4 regions of the Paenibacillus sp. GXUN7292 genome follow, and region 1 is predicted to be linked to each of the others. Evidence: predicted binding sites of a transcription regulator. Region 1 holds the regulator's gene; each other region holds the start of a gene.
What was found. The regulator Rex, encoded in region 1, represses fermentation and respiration genes when NADH is low (regulators of the CRP and FNR family bind a similar motif). The targets are predictions, from matches to a motif close to TTGTGAAATATTTCACAA.

Region 1 (5,735 bases):
CATTATTATATTTACTTGCGATTTGCTCAAGCGCCGTCGGAATTTGCGAGTACGTTTTATTTTCCATAGCTTCTGCTATTTGAAACATCGCCGATTGCCAAATGCCTTCAAGCTGAGCATTAGCTTCGGAATCGATTTGAAGCTTTAGCGTTCTATTGCCTATTACACGTTCTCCATTATGTGCAATCGTTTCATACACTTCTCTTAAATTAGCGGTAGGTGCAAGCTCAACATTAATTTCAATCCAATCACTATCGCGCTTCGGCTTGTCCGCATGAACAATACCCTGCACATCTTTTATCGCCTGCTCAAGCGGAGCTTGAACGGCTACTTGTTGGTAAATTGCCCAGCCGCCAAATAAGACCACAGCTGTCGCTAAAGCCGTGAGGAGAATTGGTTTAAATTTCAAATTAGACATTATGGCATCCTCCTGCTGTATATTAAATTTCGTATTTCTTAAATATAAGAAAGTATAAGTTTTTACACCTTATATCTGTCCTTATATTTCATCGGTAAACGCGCCAGTCCGAAGGACGGCGAAACCGTTTATCCTTGTATCACTTTTTCTATACGAAAGTATATCATATATATCAGCAGAAATGATGTTGTAAATACAGGAAAACGGAACATTACTGTTCCGTTTTCACTGCCCGTGTCGCTTTAACGTTCCGTTTTGTTAAGCATTTGATATTCGTCAATAAATTGTCCATCTGTCGCACGATAAAATGCATAATAGTATCGATTGTCTTTTTTCAATTGGACTTCCCATATGAGCTGGCCTTCCATAAAGCCTAGCTGTATTTTTTTTATAGCCGCCTCATCCGTCTGCTGCAGTTTACTTTTTATTTCATCTTCATTAAGCAATTCGGCGGAGCTTATTACAAACGGATCAATCTGCCTCCGTATAACTACCGTTAGCAATTGTTGATCTTCCGTCGTGCCGCTGACGATCCAGCTCGCTTCATCCCAAATGTACTTATGAATGGATTGAATTTCCGTAATCTCAGTCTGCTCCATTACTTTATGAATAGCGGCTTCTTTCTCTTGCCACAGCGGCTGCTGAATAGCTCTATAATATAAAACACAGCTTATAATAAGCGCAGCAACTGCGATTATTGTAACAATCAGCCAGCGCTTAGGATTCATGAGCGGCGGACGTTTTTTTTCGATAACTCTCATTATTGGCTGATCATGCGCTTGAAGCTGGCTTCCGCTTCAAACTTGATTTTTTCTTCATCCAACAGCAAGCACTCGCGATTGCGTACCAATTGTTTGCCGTCTATCCAAACGTGAAGCACATCCTTGCCAGATGCAGAGTAAACAAGATGGGACACAATATCCGTCATAGGATAAAAATGAGCTTGATCGATATTCAAAGCAATAAAATCTGCCTTCTTGCCTGCTTCCAGGCTGCCGATTTGCTCGTCCTTCCATAATGAACGTGCTCCGTATATAGTGCCAAGCTTCAATGCCTCGCTAGCCGGAATAACCGTCGGGTCATAGGATACACCTTTGTGAAGCAAAGCTGCAAAGCGGATTTCTTCAAACAGATCCAGATTATTATTGCTTGCCGGACCATCTGTGCCGAGCGACACACGCATGCCCGCTTTAAGCAATTGCGGCAATCTGGCTACACCGCTTGCAAGCTTCAAATTGCTGATCGGATTATGGGAAATCGCAACATCACGCGCGGCAAGCAAAGCAATTTCTTCATCGGTAAGATGAACGGCATGAGCAAGTAAAGTTGGGCAAGAAAAAAAGCCTAAACGATCCAAATGCTCAACTGGTCTAGCGCCGTAATCTTTAACGTTTTGCTCTACCTCTGCAATCGACTCTGACATATGAGTATGTAGGGGCAGGTTATAATCGCGCGCCGCCTGTACAAATTGCTCAATATAAGCCGGAGGGCAAGTATAAGGCGCATGCGGGGCCAGCATCGTTGAGATTCTGCCATCTGCTTTACCATTCCAATCGCGTGCGAAGGAGATGGCGTTTTGCAGCTTCTGCTTTTGCTCTTCCTCCGAGCAAAGCCCGATTACGCCTCTTGTCAGCATACCGCGCATGCCAGAGTATTCAGTAATTTCGGCAACTAACTCCATACGATCATACATATCTACAAATGTAGTCGTACCGCTTAGCAGCATTTCTACTTGCGCAAGCGCCGCTCCATTTTTAGTATCCTCAGCTGTATACTTTGCTTCCATTGGCCACATTTTTTCCGACAGCCACACCTGCAAATTTTGGTCATCAGAAAAGCCGCGCAGCAGCGTCATTGGCGTATGTCCGTGAGTATTGACCAGCCCAGGCATAAAAGCTTGCTTCGCACCGTTGATATGCTCCACATTTTGTTCAAGCAAATGCTGTGGCGGTTCTGCTTCGCCGATATAAGTAATGACATCATTAGTTACTACCATATGACCTTTAACTACCGGCTGCTCATCGTTCATCGTTACAAATAGACCATCTTTAATCCAAATTTGACCCACTCTCTTCAACTTCCTCTCGGTTTAAATAATAGGCAAGGCTAAGCAGCTCTTTTGTAAAATCCGCATGATGGATTCTTACCTCTTCAGGAACACGCAAAACGGTAGGGGCAAAATTAAGTATGCCCTCTACGCCTGCATCAATAAATTGATTAGCTACATTTTGCGCTTCCGGGGCTGGAACTGTAATAATGCCTATGCGAATTTCCTGTTCATCGATAGTTGCCTTCAGCTCATCCATTGGCTTCACAATCAAATGATTTATTTTTGTCCCTACCTTAGCAGGATGGATATCAAAAACAGCGGTTATTTTCATATTGTCCTTGGAGTACTGATTATAATTGCAAAGCGCATGTCCAAGGTTACCGGCTCCTACTAATGCAACATTTATAATTTGATCCACTTTTAAAATCTGGCGGATTTTCTCACTTAAATAGGTAACATCATATCCTATCCCCTTGCGGCCAAAATCACCAAAGTAGGCAAGATCCTTGCGTATTTGAGCAGGATTCAAATCAAGCTTAACCCCTAAATCCTGTGAAGAAATAGTTTGCACTTCATGATACTGCAATTCATTGAGCACTTGTAAATAAATCGGAAGGCGTTTGACAACCGCTTCGGATATTTTGGCTTGCTTCATTATTCTACCTCCACTTGAGCGGGATTGAGCCATTCTCTCATGCGTACAATCATTTGATCGGCATGCATCGTTTCAATTTTGGGTCCTGGCAGCGAGTACAAAAAGTGCTTTCCATAATAAGTCTCTATAACACGTGTATCATAAATAATAACGATACCTTTATCTTGTGCTGAACGGACTAATCTGCCAAATCCTTGCTTAAATCTGATTACGGCCTGAGGAATAGACAGCTTCATAAAAGGATTTTGCTTTTTGCGCAGCAGCAGCTCCGCCTTCGCTTCCGCTAATGGATGATTCGGCGGCTGAAAGGGCAATCTTACAATTGCCAGACAAACAAGTGCATCGCCAGGAATGTCCACTCCTTCCCAAAAGCTGCTTGTTCCTAATAACACTGTCATAGGATGCTGCAAAAACCGCCTTGTCAGCTTCGTCCTGTTACTGCTGTCCATTCCTTGTCCCAGCACGGTAATGTCGGTACCGGCCAGCAGCTCCTTCAATGGTTCATAGGTCATTTTGAGCATCCGGTAGGATGTAAACAAAATAAGCATTCGACCTTTCGTTTCTACGGCAGCGGCAGCAAGCGACTGCGCTAATTTTTCAATATACTTGTCGCTGACGGATGCCCCTTTCAATACCGGAAAATCTCTAGGAATAACGACCAGCGCTTGCTCCCTGTAATTAAATGGAGATGGCAATAGAACCGTTTTTAAACGACCCTGCTCCTTGTATCCTGATAATCCGAGCTGTTCAGCTGCATACTGGAAAGATTTTTGAACGGTTAAAGTAGCAGAAGTTAGTACAATACTATCTTTAACATCAAAAAAATGCTTTTGCAATTGCTCGCTGACATCTACTGGTGCAGCATATAATTGCACAGATCGAAACCGGTAAACAGGATTTGCTTCTATCCAATAGACAGAATCATTTTTTTCTAGCTTGACAAATATTCTAAGCTCATCCTTAATTCGCGTCAAATCACGCATAGCTCCATTAATATCAACTGCTAAAGCTTGGGATTGGCTTTCCTCTGCTCTTTCTTTTATATCATTGAGCATTTTATCAACCGTTGTAATTATACTGTTCAGCTCGATATGAACATTTGATTCTGAAGCAGCTATCGCTTCCCATTGCTTCGGCAGCTCTTGGCTGGAAATCCGATACACAACTCCGCCTGTATCTGCGTTGTCCTCTGAGCCATTTGACGTAAGCTGAAACATAAGCTCATACAAGGCATCCCATTGATCCTTAATCTCCTGCAGTTGGGGAATGACTGCATCAATCGTCTCTATCCAGGCCTCTTTATGGTCATCCACTTCTTCGTTCAAGCTGGAGCGAAGTGATAGCAGCATGCCAGTACGTGAATCCTTATATAATCTTGTGATGATTTGAGGCAATTGCAAGTAAGCAATTTGAATGCCAAGATGCTTGCCGGCTACATCCTCGACATGATGCGCTTCATCTACGATAAGATGGCGGTATGAAGGCAGCAAGCGATGATCGGCATGTATATCTGTAAATAGCATGGAGTGATTCGTTATGCAAACATCGGCTATGCTAGATTCATGCTTGGCCCGATGATAGAAGCAGCGCTTAAACCATGGACAGGCTCTGTTCAGACAAGAGTCAGCATCGCTGGAAACGGCTGACCAGTACTCTGCGCCGCGATTGCTCAAATTCAATTCTTCGTAGTCACCGGTTTCCGTCTCATTCAGCCAGACGACCATCTGTGCTCTCGTCAGCATATCATCATTCGTGCTGATTGGCTCCATACCGTTAACTTTAGCTTCAAATTTTCGCAGACATAAGTAATTTCCCCTGCCTTTAAAAATCGATGCCTTGAACGGAAACGGAAGCACTTCTGTTAATAAAGGAATGTCGCGATGACGCAGCTGCTCCTGCAAGTTGATTGTATGTGTACTTACGACAACTTTCGCTTCTTTGCGAATGCTATAATATAAGCTCGGGATTAAATAACCTAGTGATTTTCCTGTTCCAGTTCCTGCTTCAATTAATAAATGCTCGTCATTGCTGAGCGCATTGTAAACACGATGGAACATTTCTACTTGGGCAGTCCTTTCCTCATATTGAGGAAATTTTTGCTTAAAATTATGCTGGATCATATCCAAATATTGCTCAAAGCTTAATTGGCTTATATCCAAATCAGCAGCAGCCTCTTCGCGCGGCGGCTTTTCCTCTGTCCATTCCCGGGCGCGCAATGCAAATTGGCGATAATAATCATATTCGGCAGAGTCCAAAGCTGTTTCACTTGATACAAGCTGCTCTGTCTGCTGTATGAGCCAGCCAAAATCACTGCCGGCATCTATTAAGACAGATAGCCGCTGCAAAGTAAGCAGCGGCATCTGGCGCAGTTTTTTCATCATTTCGATAAAAATTAATGCAGTAGCCATTGCGTCACTGTCTGCACGATGCTGCTGCTCATGTGATACTTCAAATAGCTGTGCAACAACTCCAAGCTGATAAGAGGATATGGAAGGATATAATACGCGCAGCATTTCAATCGTGTCAAGCCTGCGGCCTACAAAAGGCAAATAGCCGCATTGGTCTAAAGCTCTGTTGAGAAATCCTGCATCGAAAGCCGCATTATGAGCGAC
Region 2 (5,735 bases), on a different contig from region 1:
TACGAGGCGTGCTTCGATGCAGAGCAGCTAATATTTCCGCTGGAGCTGCGCAATCGCAGGCCGGGAGACAGAATGCAGGTTTTAGGATTAAAGGGATCAAAAAAAGTGCAAGATATGTTCGTTGATGCAAAAATTGCACCGCTTAAGCGAATGACTTATCCGCTTCTTTGTGATAGCGGAGGGCGCTTGCTGTGGATACCTGGTATACGGCGATCGAATATTGCTTTGACAAATCCGGATACGAGGGAAATCATCATCATGCGAGCTAAGCAGGAGTAGGCAGAATTATTTAACTTTAAGCAAGTGTAGGGGGATTTAAACGTTGCAAAAGGATATTAAAGCTGTACTGTACAGCGAGGAACAAATTCAAGCTAAGGTCCGAGAGATGGGGCAGCAGCTAAGCAAGGATTTCAACGGGCGTAATCCGCTCGTTATTTGTGTTCTCAAAGGTGCCTTTATTTTTATGTCTGATCTTGTTAAATCTATTTCTGTGCCGCTTGAAATTGATTTTATGGCGGTATCAAGCTACGGTCAATCTACAAAATCATCCGGCGTAGTAAAAATTATTAAGGATTTGGATGTGTCTGTAGAAGGACGAGATGTCATTATTGTCGAAGATATCATTGACAGCGGCCTAACGCTTAGCTATTTAATTGATGTGCTAGAGCGACGCAATGCCAGATCGGTAACTGTAGCCGCTCTGTTTGACAAGCCTGCCCGCCGTACGGTGGATCTGGAGCCTGATTACAAAGGCTTTACTTTGCCAGATGAGTTTGTAGTCGGCTACGGCTTAGACTTTGCAGAGAAATACCGTAACCTTCCATACATCGGTATATTGAAGCCGGAAGTTTACGAAAAATAATCGATGCATTACCGTACATGTTCATCCGAAACAGCCTCTATTGTTATGGAAAGTCATGCTATGGTAGAATATTTAAAGGCGTCTGAGAGGAGGTAGGGGATGAATCGGATCATCCGAAATACTGGTTTTTATTTGATCATCTTTTTGGTTACCGTAGGAATATTTCAAGTTCTAAGCGGACAGGGTGATTCTTCTGCTCCGTTGCGATATGATGAGCTGAAAAATGCTGTTGAATCAGGCAATGTCGCAGAACTAACGGTGAAATTTGAGAATCAGACTTATTATGTTGAGGGTAAATATAAACAGAAGCCATCAGGGGTGGACAGCGAGAAGTTTACGTCTAGAGTTGGGGTTGAAGCTGGCGAGAAAATTATGGAATGGGAAGATCAGTACCAGTTCCAGGTCAACTATAAGGAAATGGACCGCCCAAGCTTCTGGCTAACGTTCCTAACCTCTATCATTCCGTTTATTTTGATTTTTGTTTTATTCTTCTTCCTGATGAATCAAGCACAGGGCGGCGGCGGCAAGGTGATGAACTTTGGCAAGAGCCGTGCGCGCTTGTACAACGAAGAGAAGAAACGTGTTACATTTGAGGATGTAGCAGGAGCGGATGAAGAGAAGCAAGAGCTTGTAGAAGTAGTTGACTTCCTTAAAGACCCGCGCAAATTCAATTTAGTTGGCGCTCGCATACCTAAAGGGGTACTGCTTGTAGGTCCTCCTGGTACAGGTAAAACATTGCTGGCGCGCGCAGTTGCAGGCGAGGCAGGGGTGCCGTTCTTCAGCATCTCCGGTTCTGACTTTGTTGAAATGTTTGTTGGTGTCGGTGCTTCTCGTGTTCGCGACTTGTTCGAGAATGCCAAGAAGAATGCGCCATGTATTATATTTATCGATGAGATTGATGCTGTAGGCCGTCAGCGCGGCGCAGGTCTTGGCGGCGGCCATGATGAGCGCGAGCAGACGCTTAACCAATTGCTTGTCGAGATGGATGGTTTCGGCGCGAACGAAGGTATTATTATCGTAGCGGCAACAAACCGTCCGGACATTTTGGACCCGGCATTGCTGCGTCCAGGCCGCTTTGACCGTCAAATTACGGTTGACCGTCCTGACGTGAAGGGCCGCGAAGCGGTATTGAAGGTACATGCCCGCAACAAACCGCTTGATGGTGACGTGAAGCTCGATGTAATTGCTAAGCGTACAACAGGCTTTAGCGGCGCAGACCTCGAAAATCTGCTGAATGAAGCAGCGCTTCTAGCTGCAAGACGCAACAAGAAGGATATCGCAATGGTTGAGGTTGACGATGCGATTGACCGCATTATTGTAGGTACAGAAAAGAAGAGCCGTGTCATCAGCGACCGCGAGAAGCGTATCGTTGCGTATCATGAGGCGGGTCATACGATTGCAGGGTTTTTCTTGGAGCATGCGGATATGGTTCATAAAGTTACTATTATCCCGCGTGGACGCGCAGGCGGATACGTAATCATGCTACCGAAGGAAGATCGCATGCTTGTAACGAAGCAGGAGCTGCTTGATAAGGTTACTGGTTTGCTGGCTGGCCGGGTAGCTGAGGAAATATTTATCGGCGAAATTGGCACAGGAGCATACAGCGACTTCAAGCAAGCTACAGGCATCGTTCGCAGCATGATTATGGAATATGGTATGAGCGACAAGCTTGGCCCTATGCAATTCGGAAGCTCACAAGGCCAAGTATTCCTTGGACGCGATATCGGCCATGAGCAGAATTATTCCGATCAAATTGCATACGAAATTGACCAAGAAATGCAAACGATTATTAACGAATGTTATGATCGTGCGAGAAAGCTTCTTCAAGAGAAAAGCAAAGAAATGCATCTCATTGCAAATACATTGCTTTCTGAAGAAACACTTGAGATGGATCAAATTAAATCACTTATCGAGAACGGTACACTTACTAGCGAGGCAACTGAAGGTGCTTCCAGTGAAAGTCCGGCAGTATCAACTGCTGAACCGATTATCGATGAGATTGGAGATGTTAAGGTTCGTATCCAGCCTCGTGATGGGGAAGATCAGCCAGCGCCTCCGAGTCAAGATGGACAACGTGATCCTTCTGATGATCCTGACAAACAATAATAGGATTAAGAAGGCCTCCGATATACGGGGGTCTTCTTTTTTATGTAATATTTGGGAATCGAAAGCGAATTCGGTCCCTCTCTTAGGCACTGTGGAAAAGAAATATTAATTGTGTCGAAAAAATGACCTCACATCCATTGACAGACTACGCAGGCAAGTGTACATTAAGTTTTAATCCAATTATTTTGAAAACTTCACATGAGTAAATGATTACAGGTCAGCGGCTTGGTGACTTTGTGCAACTTTTCACAAGGTCGCTGCTTGAATAACGGAACGGGATAAAGTCTCGTCCTTCATACAGAGGAGAGGGTCTATTGTGGAAGCATTGGCAATGGAGCGAAAAGCAGAACAAAATCGTGAATTAACGGAGCGTTTGCTTCAGCTGAAAAAAGAGCGGAATGCCATTATTCTTGCTCACTATTACCAACGTGATGAAATTCAAGCAGTAGCTGATTTTCGTGGTGATTCCTTTTTGCTAGCTCAAAAAGCTGCAGAAACGGATGCGGATGTTATCGTATTTTGTGGTGTGCATTTCATGGGGGAGAGCGCCAAGATTCTTGCTCCTAATAAGACGGTTATTATTCCAGACGAGCGAGCGGGCTGCCCTATGGCGGATATGGTTAACGTCGATGGCCTGCGTAAGCTTAAGGCTCAGCATCCAAATGCCAAGGTCGTCACGTATATTAATTCATCTGCAGAAATTAAGGCCGAAACAGACATTTGCTGCACATCTGCCAATGCAGTTAAAGTAGTGAACTCTGTTGAAAGCGATGAAATCATTTGGGTGCCTGATAAAAACCTTGGTCATTATGTCCAGCAAAATACGGACAAAAAAATGATTATTTGGGAAGGCTATTGCAACACTCACGATATGCTTACCGTTAAAGATGTAGAAGAGATGAAAGTGAAATATCCAAATGCACAGTTCGTCGTGCATCCAGAATGCCGTCCGGAAGTTGTAGCACTCGGTGATTTTGTGGGCAGCACAACAGCTATTCTGAAATATTGCAAGGAATCGGATGCTAAGGAGTTTATTGTAGGTACGGAGGATGGAACAGGCTATCAGCTGCGCCTTGACAGCCCTGACAAGACATTCCACTTTGCTTCAAAATATTTGGTATGTCCGAATATGAAGGTCAATAATCTCAAAAAGCTTGTAAAATGCTTAGAGACAATGCAGCCTCAAATTTATGTGCCGCCTCACATTGCGGACCAAGCAAGACAATCCTTGGAGCGCATGCTGCTAGTCAAATAGCAGCCATTCCCATTCGTACCTGGAGGAATAAATATGATTCCTAGATATTTAACAGACACCGAACTGGAAAAGCTGCCAGTTGTGGATAAGGATGTAATTGTAATAGGGGCCGGCATTGCCGGTCTTTTTACCGCTATAAGAGCGAGCGAGCAGCATTCCGTACTCATGATTACTAAAAAATCATTAATGGACAGCAACACACGCTATGCCCAAGGCGGAATTGCCGCTGTTATTTCGGCTGAGGATTCCCCGGAGTACCATTTGCAGGATACGCTCATTGCAGGCGCAGGACTATGTTCTGAAGAAGCCGTTGATGTATTGGTGCATGAAGGACCGAAAGGTGTTCGCAGCCTTGTCAATATGGGAACCCAGTTTGATTTGGAAAATGGCGAATTTGCTTTGACGAAGGAAGGCGCGCATAGCCAGCGCCGGATTTTACACGCTAACGGGGATGCAACCGGCTTCGAGATTGTGCGTGCGCTTTCGCAGACGGCAATGGCCAACTCAAACATTGAAGTATGGGATGATCATTTTGTGATCGATCTTGTAACTGAAGATAATGAGTGCTGCGGGGCGATTGTGCAAAAGGAAGATGGCTGCAGGCTGTTTGTGCGCGGCAAAGCGACCATATTATGCTCCGGCGGGGCAGGACAATTATATCGTTACACAACAAATCCAGAGGTGGCTACTGGCGATGGCGTTGCCATGGCTTATAGAGCTGGCGCGTATATACAGGATGCAGAGTTTATTCAATTTCATCCGACGGCGCTTTGCTATCCTGGAGCTCCTCGCTTTCTTATTTCAGAAGCTGTTCGCGGGGAAGGCGCTATTCTGCGCAATATAAAAGGCGAGCGGTTTATGGAACGCTACCATGAGCTATTGGAGCTTGCGCCGCGTGATATTGTGGCGAGGGCGATCGTAACCGAAATGGAGCTTACCAAATCGACATTTGTTTATTTGGATATTACACATGAATCGGAAGCGATGATCAAGCACCGTTTTCCAACTATTTATGAGTATTGCTTAAAGTACGGCTTGGATTTAACGTCGGATTGGATACCTGTAGCACCTGCCATGCATTATATGATGGGCGGGGTGAAAACCGATCTTAATGGCGAAACTAATATTAAGCGACTATTTGCTTGCGGGGAAGTATCATCGACCGGTGTTCATGGCGCCAACCGGCTTGCCAGCAATTCGTTATCAGAAGCGATTGTGTTTGGCAGAAGAATTGTAAAGCGCATAAATGAGCTTCCTGCTCTCACTTCAGCGCCGCGCAGCACGATTTCCTTAAATCGAACAAGTCCGTCCATGCAACCGGTGGTAGAGCGTAGACTAAAGCTGCAGAAGGTGATGGTCAGATATGTTGGATTAATGCGCAGCAAGCAAGGGCTGGAAAAAGGAATCGAAGAGCTGAAGCGTCAGCTGCCTATTTTTTATTCCTTGTTATCGGAACGTGAGGAATATGAGTTTGCTAATCTGTTGACCTGCGCGCTGCTAACTGCCCAATCG
Region 3 (5,735 bases), on a different contig from region 1:
TTTTATTAACCTATGGTTCATATGTCCGTAAGGAGCAGTCGCTCGGAACAGCAACACTCGCTATTGCAGCAGGCGATTTGGTTTATGCCTTTATCGCCGGCTTAATTATTTTCCCAACGACGTTTTCTTTCGGCATAGCGCCCGATCAAGGGCCATCGCTAGTCTTTGTTGCTTTGCCTGCTGCGTTTTCGGCTATGCCGTTTGGCGCCATGTTCGGAGGATTGTTCTTTATTTTGCTGGCATTTGCCGCATTAACTTCTGCAGTATCCGTGCTGGAGGTGCCAGTTTCTTATGTAATGGAACGTTTTAGCTGGAGCCGGCCGAAATCTGTTATTGCAGTATGTGCTATTATTTTTGTGCTTGGCGTTCCTTCGGCGTTATCCTTTGGTGCAGTGCCAGGCTTTGTTATTGGCGGTAAGTCAGTGTTTGATTGGGTCGATTTCATTACTTCGAATGTAATGCTTCCGGTAGGCGGTTTGGCGGTAATTGTTTTTGCGGGCTATCGCTGGAAGAGAGCGGCCGAAGCGACCGGGCTTCAAGCTGGCTGGTTCAAACTATGGCTGTTTATGATACGCTATATCGCGCCAGTGCTGATGGTGCTAGTGTTGCTGCATACGACAGGCATACTTTCTTTTGAGTAATAAGCAGATAAAAGCAGATAAAAGCAGATAAAAGCAGATAAATCGATATGCTAGGGTGCGTATCTATTAAACAAGCAGATAAATAACTAAGCCAGGGTGGTTCTTGAAACGTATCCTGGTTTTTTTGCGGATGAGTTTGCGTAACGTGCGAATTGCGAACGAGTGACCGCCAGAAGTACGCGAACGTACACAGTGACCTGATGCAAAAAGGCTGTCAGTACCGTCAGTACCGTCAGAAGAACGCAAACGCCGCAAGTAACGAATACTTGGACAGCGATCCGCTATTGCGCCGAAACAACTCATTAAACCGAAAACCGAAAACCCCTCCCTCGGAGTTTGAAGTCAACAACTATCTGGACACACGATCCGCTATTGCGCCGAAATCCCCTCATTTGCTCGTTAAAAGTGACACACGTTCCGCTATTGTACGAAAACTACCCAAAAACGGACCTGAAATGGGCCGATAACGGAACCAGTGTCCGCGAAACACCGAAAATAGTGTTTTTAGGGCAAATAGCGGAACGAGTGACCGCCAAATATAAGCAAACGTTAGCTCAGCCCCCACTAAACGCCATTATTGCAAACGCGGCTTGTAACTTCTAATTCTTTGTTTACCACTTGCACTTTCCAACAATCCAACCTCAACTAATTTACTAAGAATGCGTCGTGCTGTCCGATCAGACACTCGCAAATGTGCAGCTAGCTCTATTGGTGTAATAGGCCGCAACAAACGGCGAGTAAAGCGGACGGTTTCAGCTTCCAGCCAATTTAATTGGTTCGAGACATCGATTGAAATAAATTTCCCAATAAAGGCAAGCACCATCTGCTGACATTGCTTTGGCTCATCGATAATGGATAAATAGGCGACAGGCAAAAAAGTCCAGCCATCAAGTGCAAGCAAGCTATGGCGGCGGCATAAGTCTTTAAATCTGCGTACATCAAGATCCCTTGCATGAGGACCGTAGCCTTGAATTTCTATTCCGCCTTTAGCTCCAGCTGGCATGTAGGCCAAGTCAATATAACGGTATCCATTGCTAAAATCACGTATTTCCCACTCAGGATACAGATCATTAAAGTTACCGACAGCAGGGAACCAGACCATGCGGAGAAACTCAATAGTACCATGGCCTAGCCCTTTTTCCAGAAGCTCTCGTCTACGTGGATTTTTATCAATGTTAATATTCGACTGCAGCCATTGCAAATAGTACTCCTCAAATTTGGACATCATCTTAACCTCCGATTTTTATTTTAGAAAATACAAAAAGCCACTTCACAAGGGAACACCTATTAAGGCAGTCCTTTTGAGAAGCGGCGTATTCTTTACGACCATATCAATTTTTACAAATAATAAAATTATAGCTGGTTTGTAGGAAAGAGACAACTAGCGGAGACAACTGGCGAATTGAAAAATGATTTTGACGACGAAGCAGACAATGCATATACGAACTGACTGTGCGCCTTTACGAACGGAATTCGACGAATGACCGTAACCCGCTACCGTGCCAAACATACCTCATTACACAGTCTCCACAGCTGATCCGTCCGACCGCTATCTAAAGCATAACTCGGATAATGATTGGATCCGACAATATACTTGATTCTTTCGGTAAGCTTTACATTGAGCTCTGCGGGCTGAATAATACCCAGTTTATCATTAAACAGCTGTCCGCTCATCTCTTTGAACTTAGCGTTGCTGCATATTTCATAATAGTTATTCGCCATGGCATCGGGCAACGGAAATATCAGGTTTTGCATATGGGCTGCTAATTTCCAAAGACCGCTTAGATTTCTTAACGTACGTTTTGACATACGCACGCCGGATATTTGCAGCGCATTAACTTTGATGCCATACGGTTTCCATTCTTCCGCCATTTTGCGAGTAAGCATGAATAAAGCCATTTTGGAGTCACCATACATTTTGTAGGAGTTGTAAGGGCGGGCTTGAGAAGCGTCACTATTAGTGTTTGCGATTAAATTCCATTCAATGGAGCGCTTCGGATCAAAGAAGTGTTTAATATTGGTGCTGCAAGCATGAAGCACTCGTGCGTCATCGGATTTTTGCAGAAGGTCGAGCAGCAGATGAGTCAATAAAAAAGGGCCGAATGTGTTTGCTGCAAAAGTCAGCTCGATCCCATCAACGCTGCCTTGCCATTGGCGCTGGCCATGCTTAAAATGTGCCGCATTATGAATAATGCAGTCGATATGATCATAATGTTCACGTAGACGCTCATTGAATTGGTGAATGGATGCAAAGGAGGAGACATCGAGCTGAAGTAAGCTAACGTGAGTTGATTTTGTTTGCTCCATGATTTCATGCATGACAGCAGCGCTCGACAATGTATCCCGGCAGGCCATAACGACATGCCAGCCATTGCTGGCGAATTGGATGGCTGCAGCTTTTCCAATGCCGGAGTTTGCTCCTGTAATAATAACAATCTTATTGGCCCTGCCAAACTCATCTCTCATAGCGGCCCTCCATATTGTTGTATTAGCTGCTCGATGGTTTTTTCATTTTGCACATGAGCAGCGACGATCAAGTCGATCGCTGTACTATTAAGCAAAGCGGCAAGCTGAGCTTCATCCTCAAAGGCGTCAGGCAGCTGATTGCTTGCGGCCATCACGGAAATGCCTGTATGAAAAAGCTTCATTTTCAACAAGATTAGCTCCAGCTGTTCGTCTGATAAGCGGCTGAAAATCGGATCGCTTCGCATATGCTCAATTAAAAAGCCGCCGCTGCTATGCTGCTGTTTCAATAAAGGATGTTTGGAGTTAATAAGTTCTAGAAACAGCACGCTGTACTTCTTGGCAAATAACAGGCTGGCCATGCCGATGTCCTTGAATGGATCGCCGGATTGCTGCTCCTGCAGTATTTGTTTGCTGATCATAAGCGTCTTTTCGATTACAGCTTCAAGCAATTCCTCAGTGTCTTTAAAATTTACATAAATAGGGGCAATGGAGCTCCCCAGCTTTGCTGCAACGCTGCGTATAGTAATGCCTGCAAAGCCCTCTGAGGAAGCGATGTCGAAGGCAGCATCAATAATTTGTTCTTTTGTAAACTTTGTTTTCGGTGCCATTAAGCTTCCATCCTTTTACTAATATCATCCGATATATATCATTCGATATTTAATATTATAAGTGTTGTGTAAAGTTATGTAAATAGTATAATTGTACTTGTGTGACATTTATCACATCACCCTAAAATTTGCCACAGTATAATGAAACCAAGACCACAAGTTACGGAGGTAATCATTTATGAACAAAGAAATTAATATCCCAGAGAATCCGGTATCGCGATTTCTATTCAGCAGCACGAGAGCAGGTCTAATCTGGCTGGTAGTACGTTTGTATCTTGGATATGCATGGATTACAGCAGGCTGGAAAAAAGTTAATTCTGATGCCTGGACAGGGGATAATGCCGGTGCGGCACTAAAAGGCTTCTTGGGAGGCGCTATTGCAAAATCGCAAGAAGGCGGAGATGTAACTGGCTGGTATGCATCTTTCCTTGAAAATTTTGTTATACCAAATGCAAAAGTATTCAGTTATATGGTTGCTTTTGGGGAATTGCTAGTAGGTTTGGGACTTATCTTAGGTCTTCTAACAGGGATTGCAGCATTTTTCGGAGCACTTATGAACGTCAGCTTCTTGTTCGCGGGTACACTAAGCACAAATCCTTTATTGTTTATTCTTGCAACTTGGCTAGTTCTAGCTTGGAAAAACGCAGGCTGGTACGGACTTGACCGCTGGGCGCTTCCGCTGCTTGGGACACCTTGGACGAGGGATAAAAATAAAAAAGATGAAATATCAGCTTAACCTGACTATCAAAACGTGCATCAGTCGCATTTGCGATTGCTGCACGTTTTTTTATTGCAGAAAAAGCATAGCATCACAAATGGAGGTTATTATTCTGCGGCACTTATGTTATGTTTACAAGGACGATAGTTATGGCGGATGATCATAGCACTTCGTTGCTTCTATGATTCACCGATTTTTTTCAATGCTGAAATGGGTTGGGAGGATAAGCATGAATCAAAGACTGAAGCAATTGCCTAATATTTTGTTGAATGCTGGAGGCGGAATAGTCAGCAACAAAGATGAATGGGCGCAGAAACGCAGAAAGGAATTAGTCGAGCTTTTTCGTACGCATGTGTATGGCAGGGCTCCTGTTCGCCGTCCGGAATCGATGCGTATAGCGGTAAAAGCGGAAGATCTGATGATGGACGGATTAGCTGTACGTAAAAAAATAGAAATTCAATATGAAGGGCCAGGCGGCACAGGTAAGCTCCCGTTTGTCTTGTTTATTCCTGCTAAGGCAGACAAGCCTGTTCCTGCGTTTGTTCTTATTAATAATCGGGGTACAGCCGTTGCGGATCCCGATCGCAAGCAATTAAGCGGCTTTTGGCCGGCCGAGCTGTTGATTGAGCGAGGATATGCAGCCGCTGTTTTTCAAGTAGAGGATGTAGACCCGGATGTGCATGATGAATTTCGCAACGGTGTGCATGGCTTGTTCGACCCGCCGCTGGATAAGCGGCCAGGCGATGCATGGGGCACGATAGCGGCGTGGGCATGGGGAGCCTCTCGCGTGATGGATGCGCTGGAGGAGGAAGCGGCTATTGATGCGAGCCGAATTGCTTTAGCCGGCCATTCCCGCGGCGGAAAAACAGCTTTATGGGCCGGCGCCGAGGACGAGCGCTTCGCAATGGTCGTAAGCAATAATTCTGGCTGCACCGGAGCGGCGCTGTCCAGAGGCAAGCAGGGAGAACGAATTAGCCATATTAACGCTTCCTTTCCTCATTGGTTTGCCGAAAATTATAAGCAGTACAATGATCGCGAGGATGAGCTTCCAGTTGACCAGCATATGCTGCTAGGACTTATCGCTCCTCGCCTGCTCTATGTATCCAGCGCAACCGAGGATAGCTGGGCAGACCCTGAATCAGAATTTTTATCACTTATTGCAGTACAGCCGATTTACAAATTGCACGGCTATGATGGGATAGGCGCGGAAACTATGCCTGCTGCTGAAACCCCTATTAGCAGCGAGAGGCTAGGTTATCATCTACGAACAGGGGATCACGATTTAACAGAATATGATTGGCG
Region 4 (5,735 bases), on a different contig from region 1:
TGCCGGAAGCGGTAGAAGCGATCGTACAGGCGGATGCTATTTTAATAGGCCCAGGGAGCTTATACACGAGTATTATCCCGAATTTGATTGTGCCGAGCCTGGCTCAGGCAATTGTCGAATCTGAGGCTGTCAAGCTGTTCGTATGCAATGTTATGACTCAGCCGGGTGAGACCGATAATTATACGGTAAGCAATCATTTGGACGCTATACATGCTCATATCGGGCATCATTTGTTTGATTATGTTATTGTAAATGATGGAGAAATTCCACCGCAGGTAGAGAGCAAGTATGCTGAAAAAGGAGCACGAGCTGTCCATCTGGATATGGATGAGGTTACTCGCAGAGGCTATAAGGTAATTGCAGACCGTTTAGTTTTGTTCCGCACCTTCCTAAGGCATGATGCCGAGAGGCTAAGCCATCATATCTATAAGCTGGTGGAAAACTGGATGTTGAGAAAGAGGTGATGAACGATGTCTTTTGCGGCCCAGACAAAAAAAGAGCTGACCATGATTGAATCAGATAGCTGCTGCGAGCGCGCAGAGCTTTCAGCGCTAATCAGAATGAATGGATCAGTCAGCGTCTCCAGCCGTAAAGTCGTTCTTGACATCTCTACAGAAAATGCTGCGATTGCACGCAGAATATATACACTGCTGAAGAAGCATTTTGATGTGCATGTAGAGCTGCTTGTTCGCAAAAAAATGCGATTGAAAAAAAATAATGTATATATTGTACGTATTCCTGTCAAAGTACAAGAAATCTTGAAGGATTTGCATATCGTTTCGGAAGGATTTCTATTTAATCCCGGTATTGATGAAGAAATGCTGCGCAAGCCTTGCTGCAAGCGTTCATACTTGCGGGGGGCGTTTCTTGCAGGAGGTTCCGTTAACAACCCGGAGGGCTCATCGTATCATTTGGAAATATCGTCGATGTATGCAGAGCATTGCGCTTCGCTTGTTGATTTGGCCAACACGTTTAATCTGAATGCAAGATGCATCGAACGCAAAAAAGGCTTCGTCTTTTACATCAAGGAAGGCGAGAAAATTATCGAGCTGCTTAATATTATCGGCGCGCACCAAGCGTTGTTCAAATTTGAGGATGTACGCATTATGCGGGATATGCGCAATTCTGTCAATCGCATCGTAAATTGCGAAACAGCTAATTTGAATAAGACGATCGGTGCGGCTGTACGGCAGATTGACAATATTAAGCTTCTACAAAAAGAGATTGGATTGGATAGCTTGCCGGAGAAGCTGCGAGAGGTTGCAGAAATTCGGCTGCAGCACCCCGATTTGAATTTGACAGAGGTTGGAGAGCTGCTGAAAGTTAAGGTGAGCAAGTCCGGCGTTAATCACAGATTGCGCAAAATTGACGAGCTTGCCGAAAAAATAAGAGGCAGTTGAATTTTGCCTAGTGCAACGGCATGTAAAATGTTATAATAATGAATATGTGACTTTTTGTGATGATGCTATGTGAAATAGTAAAATAGAGGGGGTTATGATTCCATGACAAGGCTTCCAGTTGTTGTTCGTCTAAAGACGGGACTTCATGCAAGGCCAGCAGCGTTATTCGTACAAGAAGCGAATAAATTTTCCTCCGAGGTTTTCGTAGAAAAAGACGATAAAAAAGTGAATGCTAAATCTATTATGGGTATTATGAGCCTTGCGATAAGCTCAGGTACTGAAGTATCCATAAGTGCAGAAGGTTCGGACGCAGAACAGGCTGTAAACGCTTTAGTCGCTCTTGTAAGCAAAGAAGAGCTCGAGAACCAATAATAACTATCTGCAGCTTTCGAGGGCTGCAGGCAGGGGATGGAAGGGTCTCGCGAAGGGTTGTAACTCGCGAGGACAGCTTCCTTTTTTTGCGTTCAAATTTATAATAACCTGGCTATAAAAAAAGCAGCTGACTAGTTGTCAACTGCTGTACTTAATTATATCCTACATCTCTATACTTTTAATAATTTCTTTAAGCTTGTCTGCTGATTTATGGAAGAGCTGCTGTTCGTGCTCGGTTAGTTTAATTTCCAGAGCCTTGCGGATGCCGCTGCGGTCTACGACACATGGAACACCAAGATAAACGTCTGAGACGCCATAGTAGTTGTCCAGCAGGGTAGATACGTTAAGCACCGCACCTTCATCCTGCAGAATAGCTGTACAAATCCGATCCAGCGCGAGTGCGATCGCGTAATAGGTTGCTCCTTTGGCTTCGATAATTTCGTAGGCTGCATCTCTTGTTTGGACGAACAGTTCTTCTTTTACCTCATTGCTAAGCTCAATGGCTGTTCCGGCCAGATTGGCCAGACTCCAAACCGGCAGCTCTGAATCTCCGTGCTCGCCTATAATGTGAGCGTGAACGCTGCGCGGATCAATATGCAAATGCTGGCCTATTAGGTAGCGGAAGCGAGCGCTGTCAAGCAATGTGCCTGAGCCGATGACGCGGTGCGCCGGCCAGTTCGATTTTTTCAATGAAAAGTAGCTCATAATATCAACCGGATTGGAAGCAATTAGCAGAATGCCATCTTGATTATAAGGCAGTATTTGTTCGATAATGCTGTCAAATATGCTGACATTTCGTTTCAGAAGATCGATCCTCGTCTCGCCCTGCCTTTGAGCGGCGCCTGCCGTAATAATGATTATATCTGCACCAGCACAGTCCTTATATGTACCGGCCCACACTTTAGCCCCTCCAACAAAAGGCATGCCATGGTTCATATCGAGCGCATCGCCAGCCGCTTTGCCTGCATTGGAATCAATTAGCACCAATTCGTCCATGCGATTGCGCAGCAATAAAGTATATGCGGTAGTCGAGCCTACAGCCCCTGTCCCGATAACAACGATTCTAGTTTTTTTCATCTTGCTCCTCCACCTTTTCCATTTCTTTTAAATAAGGTTTATTGACATAGTAGTACATCCAGCCCATCAGCAGGCCGCCGCCGATAATATTGCCGATAGTGACAGGTATGAGATTATGCAGCGCACCTTGAATCGATATTGTACCCGGCTGGTTTAATACAAAAGCGATGGCAAACGTACACATATTGGCGATACTGTGCTCGTAGCCCGATATGAAGAAGCAAAATACGAACAGCATCATCGCGAACATTTTTGGTCCGTCACCCTTCAGCCCCATCGGGATAAAGAAGGCAAGACATACGAGCCAATTACATAATATACCACGGAAGAACAACTCGCTAGTAGAAGCATTGGTTTTATTGCTTACGACATCCAGCAGAAAGCCGTTGACGGTCGGCGAGTCGAACAAACCCGTCGTCCATATGAGAAAAGCGAATACTAGTGCGCCGAGTAAATTACCTGAATAGTTAATTACCCATAATTTGATTGTCTCAAGCCATGAAATTTTTTTGCGCAGCGATGTGTAGGTGTAATAAAACGTATTGCCTGTAAACAAATCGCCGCCGCCGTACGTTATCAGAATAATGGCAGCTCCAAATGTCAGCGCCGCCATTGGATAGGTTAAAGGGGATCCGACGTTATAAAAGAAGCTGCCTGATTTGAAGGCTACGATAACGCCAAAACCGATAAACATACTGGCAAGCATGGAACGGGCGATGTAATGAAGCTTATTGTGCTTATATACGTTCCACTTTTTGATGGCGAGCTGTTCTACTTTCTCTAATGGAACGATTTCCATAAGCTCACCTCCTTGAGCATATTAGCAGTTCAATAACGGTGCCTGTAATGCGGTGTTGTAGTGCATCTGGCAGCTGTCATGATCTGTATTGCAAGCATAGCATCGTCATATTGAAGCAGAAGTGATAAAAATCACAAATTATAAGCATCAGTGAGGATGCTGTGCTGTAAAACAATTTTATACGAGATGGCACGCAGTGCATTCATGCCTTAGAATGAACCGTTTTATTGAAGGATAGAACCATGCATACGTCACGCCTATGGCTGTTGGAGTAGATAGATATTTGAAACTTGAGTAGCAGTTGATTAGATAGATACCCGACTTGATTGGGAGTTGGAGTAGATCGATACTGATGGGTAGTTGGAGTAGGTCGATACCGACTTGATGGGTAGTTGCGGTAGATTGATACCGATTTGATAGACCATTAGAGAGGGTTATCTTCTTGTTGGCCAGTGAGCTTATGTAGTTGAAAAGTATGTGTTTGTTTTCCAAACTAACTGTATTCCATCGGGTTGTTGAAAAAACTCATGACTCGAAGAAAACAATTGTACAAATAATTGTATCCGAAACATCATACAGTAGCGGTTGGCGTTACCTGAAAACGGTGCTCTCCCTGAAAGTGGCCAATTGTATATGAATTTTCATACAGAATACGCAAAAATGCCCCGAAAAACACAATTGTATATGAAAATTAATACAGGATCGGTACGCGCCACCTCTTACACATAAAAATAGCCCGAATCAGGCTCCCATCGGAAAGCATGATCCGGGCTATTTTGCAGCTGCTTGATGTAAGTTACAGCTCTTCGCTTAAACCTTTTCGATAACTTTATCAATCAGGCCGTAATCCAGCGCTTCTTGAGCACTCATGAAATAGTCGCGATCTGTATCCTGCTCGATGCGGCTAAGAGGCTGGCCGCTGCGCTCTGCCAAAATGTTGTTGAGCTTGTCGCGCATTTTGAGAATGCGTCTTGCACGGATTTCAATATCGCTTGCCTGTCCTTCAGCGCCGCCGAGCGGCTGGTGAATCATGACCTCGCTGTTTGGCAGCGCGAAGCGCTTGCCTTTAGCTCCGGCAGTAAGCAGGAATGCGCCCATTGAAGCAGCCATGCCAACACAAATGGTCGATACGTCAGGCTTGATGAACTGCATAGTGTCGTAGATCGCCATACCAGCTGTTATTGAACCGCCAGGGCTATTAATATATAGCGAAATATCCTTTTCAGAATCCTCTGCTGCGAGGAATAGCAGCTGAGCAATAATAGAGTTAGCAACTACATCGTTCACGCCAGAGCCAAGGAAAATAATACGATCCTTCAGCAAACGGGAGTATATATCATATGATCGCTCACCTCGATTGCTTTGCTCGATAACCATAGGTACAAAATTCATATTAACAACTCCTCCTTCATTCAGTTGAACAATTAAATAACGTAATCATATAATAACGGATTGAAAAGTAAAAGTCAAAGATGGTCAAGGAATTCGATAAATGCGCTTTTAACCTTTTAATATATAAGACTTTATAAGTTTTCACTGCAAACTTTTTCTTATATTTCGCGTAGAAACCGTATGTCCTTTAAGGATGACTGTGTCGATATTTCTTGATTATAAGCTTAAGCTTATTGCTTTAACGGAAAGGCTGAAGTTTAATCTGTTTGCGATAATCGCCCGGTGTCAGGCCGGTAACTTTTTTGAACATACGGATAAAAGATGTAACGTTGCGGTAGCCAATTCGTATTCCTACATCTTGAACACTAAGGCTGGTAGATTCGAGCAATTCCTTGGCTTTACGAATTCGCACATTGTTTAGATGCTCGCTGAAGTTAATACCTGTTTTTTCTTTCATCAAAATAGACAAATAATTGCTTGAGATATTTAATGATTCTGCTACCGAATCCAATGAAATATCCTTTGCATAGCTTGCCTCCATAATGTCGGCCGCACGATTCGCCAAATCGTTTTGCTCATTTTTTACAGAGCGGATTAAGGAAGTGACTCGGACAATGTGCGGTTCCATCAAATGACTTATTTCTTCGATGGTGAAACATTCCTCGGTCTCCTTTAAATCTATACGGTGCTCAGCC

Region 2: a site for Rex is predicted at 3,203-3,220, ahead of nadA (quinolinate synthase NadA). Genes of this name have one in related genera too.
Region 3: a site for Rex is predicted at 3,815-3,832, ahead of ACRRU2_RS12090 (DoxX family membrane protein). Genes of this name have one in related genera too.
Region 4: a site for Rex is predicted at 3,768-3,785, ahead of ACRRU2_RS25070 (formate/nitrite transporter family protein). Genes of this name have one in related genera too.

What each region holds. Positions count from the first base shown of each region.
Region 1 is NZ_JBOZWO010000019.1:100,892-106,626, reverse strand. Features, by position in the region: gene ACRRU2_RS16515 (hypothetical protein) at 1-418, opposite strand, end outside; gene ACRRU2_RS16510 (DUF5590 domain-containing protein) at 661-1,179, opposite strand; gene ACRRU2_RS16505 (amidohydrolase) at 1,179-2,447, opposite strand; gene ACRRU2_RS16500 (redox-sensing transcriptional repressor Rex) at 2,467-3,123, opposite strand; gene dinG (ATP-dependent DNA helicase DinG) at 3,123-5,735, opposite strand, start outside.
Region 2 is NZ_JBOZWO010000045.1:26,027-31,761, forward strand. Features, by position in the region: gene tilS (tRNA lysidine(34) synthetase TilS) at 1-279, shown strand, start outside; gene hpt (hypoxanthine phosphoribosyltransferase) at 323-862, shown strand; gene ftsH (ATP-dependent zinc metalloprotease FtsH) at 962-2,968, shown strand; gene nadA (quinolinate synthase NadA) at 3,285-4,223, shown strand; gene nadB (L-aspartate oxidase) at 4,257-5,735, shown strand, end outside.
Region 3 is NZ_JBOZWO010000012.1:30,634-36,368, forward strand. Features, by position in the region: gene ACRRU2_RS12070 (sodium-dependent transporter) at 1-641, shown strand, start outside; gene ACRRU2_RS12075 (transcriptional regulator) at 1,216-1,866, opposite strand; gene ACRRU2_RS12080 (SDR family NAD(P)-dependent oxidoreductase) at 2,136-3,107, opposite strand; gene ACRRU2_RS12085 (TetR/AcrR family transcriptional regulator) at 3,104-3,715, opposite strand; gene ACRRU2_RS12090 (DoxX family membrane protein) at 3,894-4,451, shown strand; gene ACRRU2_RS12095 (alpha/beta hydrolase family protein) at 4,663-5,735, shown strand, end outside.
Region 4 is NZ_JBOZWO010000047.1:16,490-22,224, reverse strand. Features, by position in the region: gene ACRRU2_RS25090 (gluconeogenesis factor YvcK family protein) at 1-464, shown strand, start outside; gene whiA (DNA-binding protein WhiA) at 471-1,400, shown strand; gene ACRRU2_RS25080 (HPr family phosphocarrier protein) at 1,503-1,772, shown strand; gene ACRRU2_RS25075 (L-lactate dehydrogenase) at 1,935-2,849, opposite strand; gene ACRRU2_RS25070 (formate/nitrite transporter family protein) at 2,836-3,648, opposite strand; gene clpP (ATP-dependent Clp endopeptidase proteolytic subunit ClpP) at 4,459-5,040, opposite strand; gene ACRRU2_RS25060 (helix-turn-helix domain-containing protein) at 5,279-5,735, opposite strand, start outside.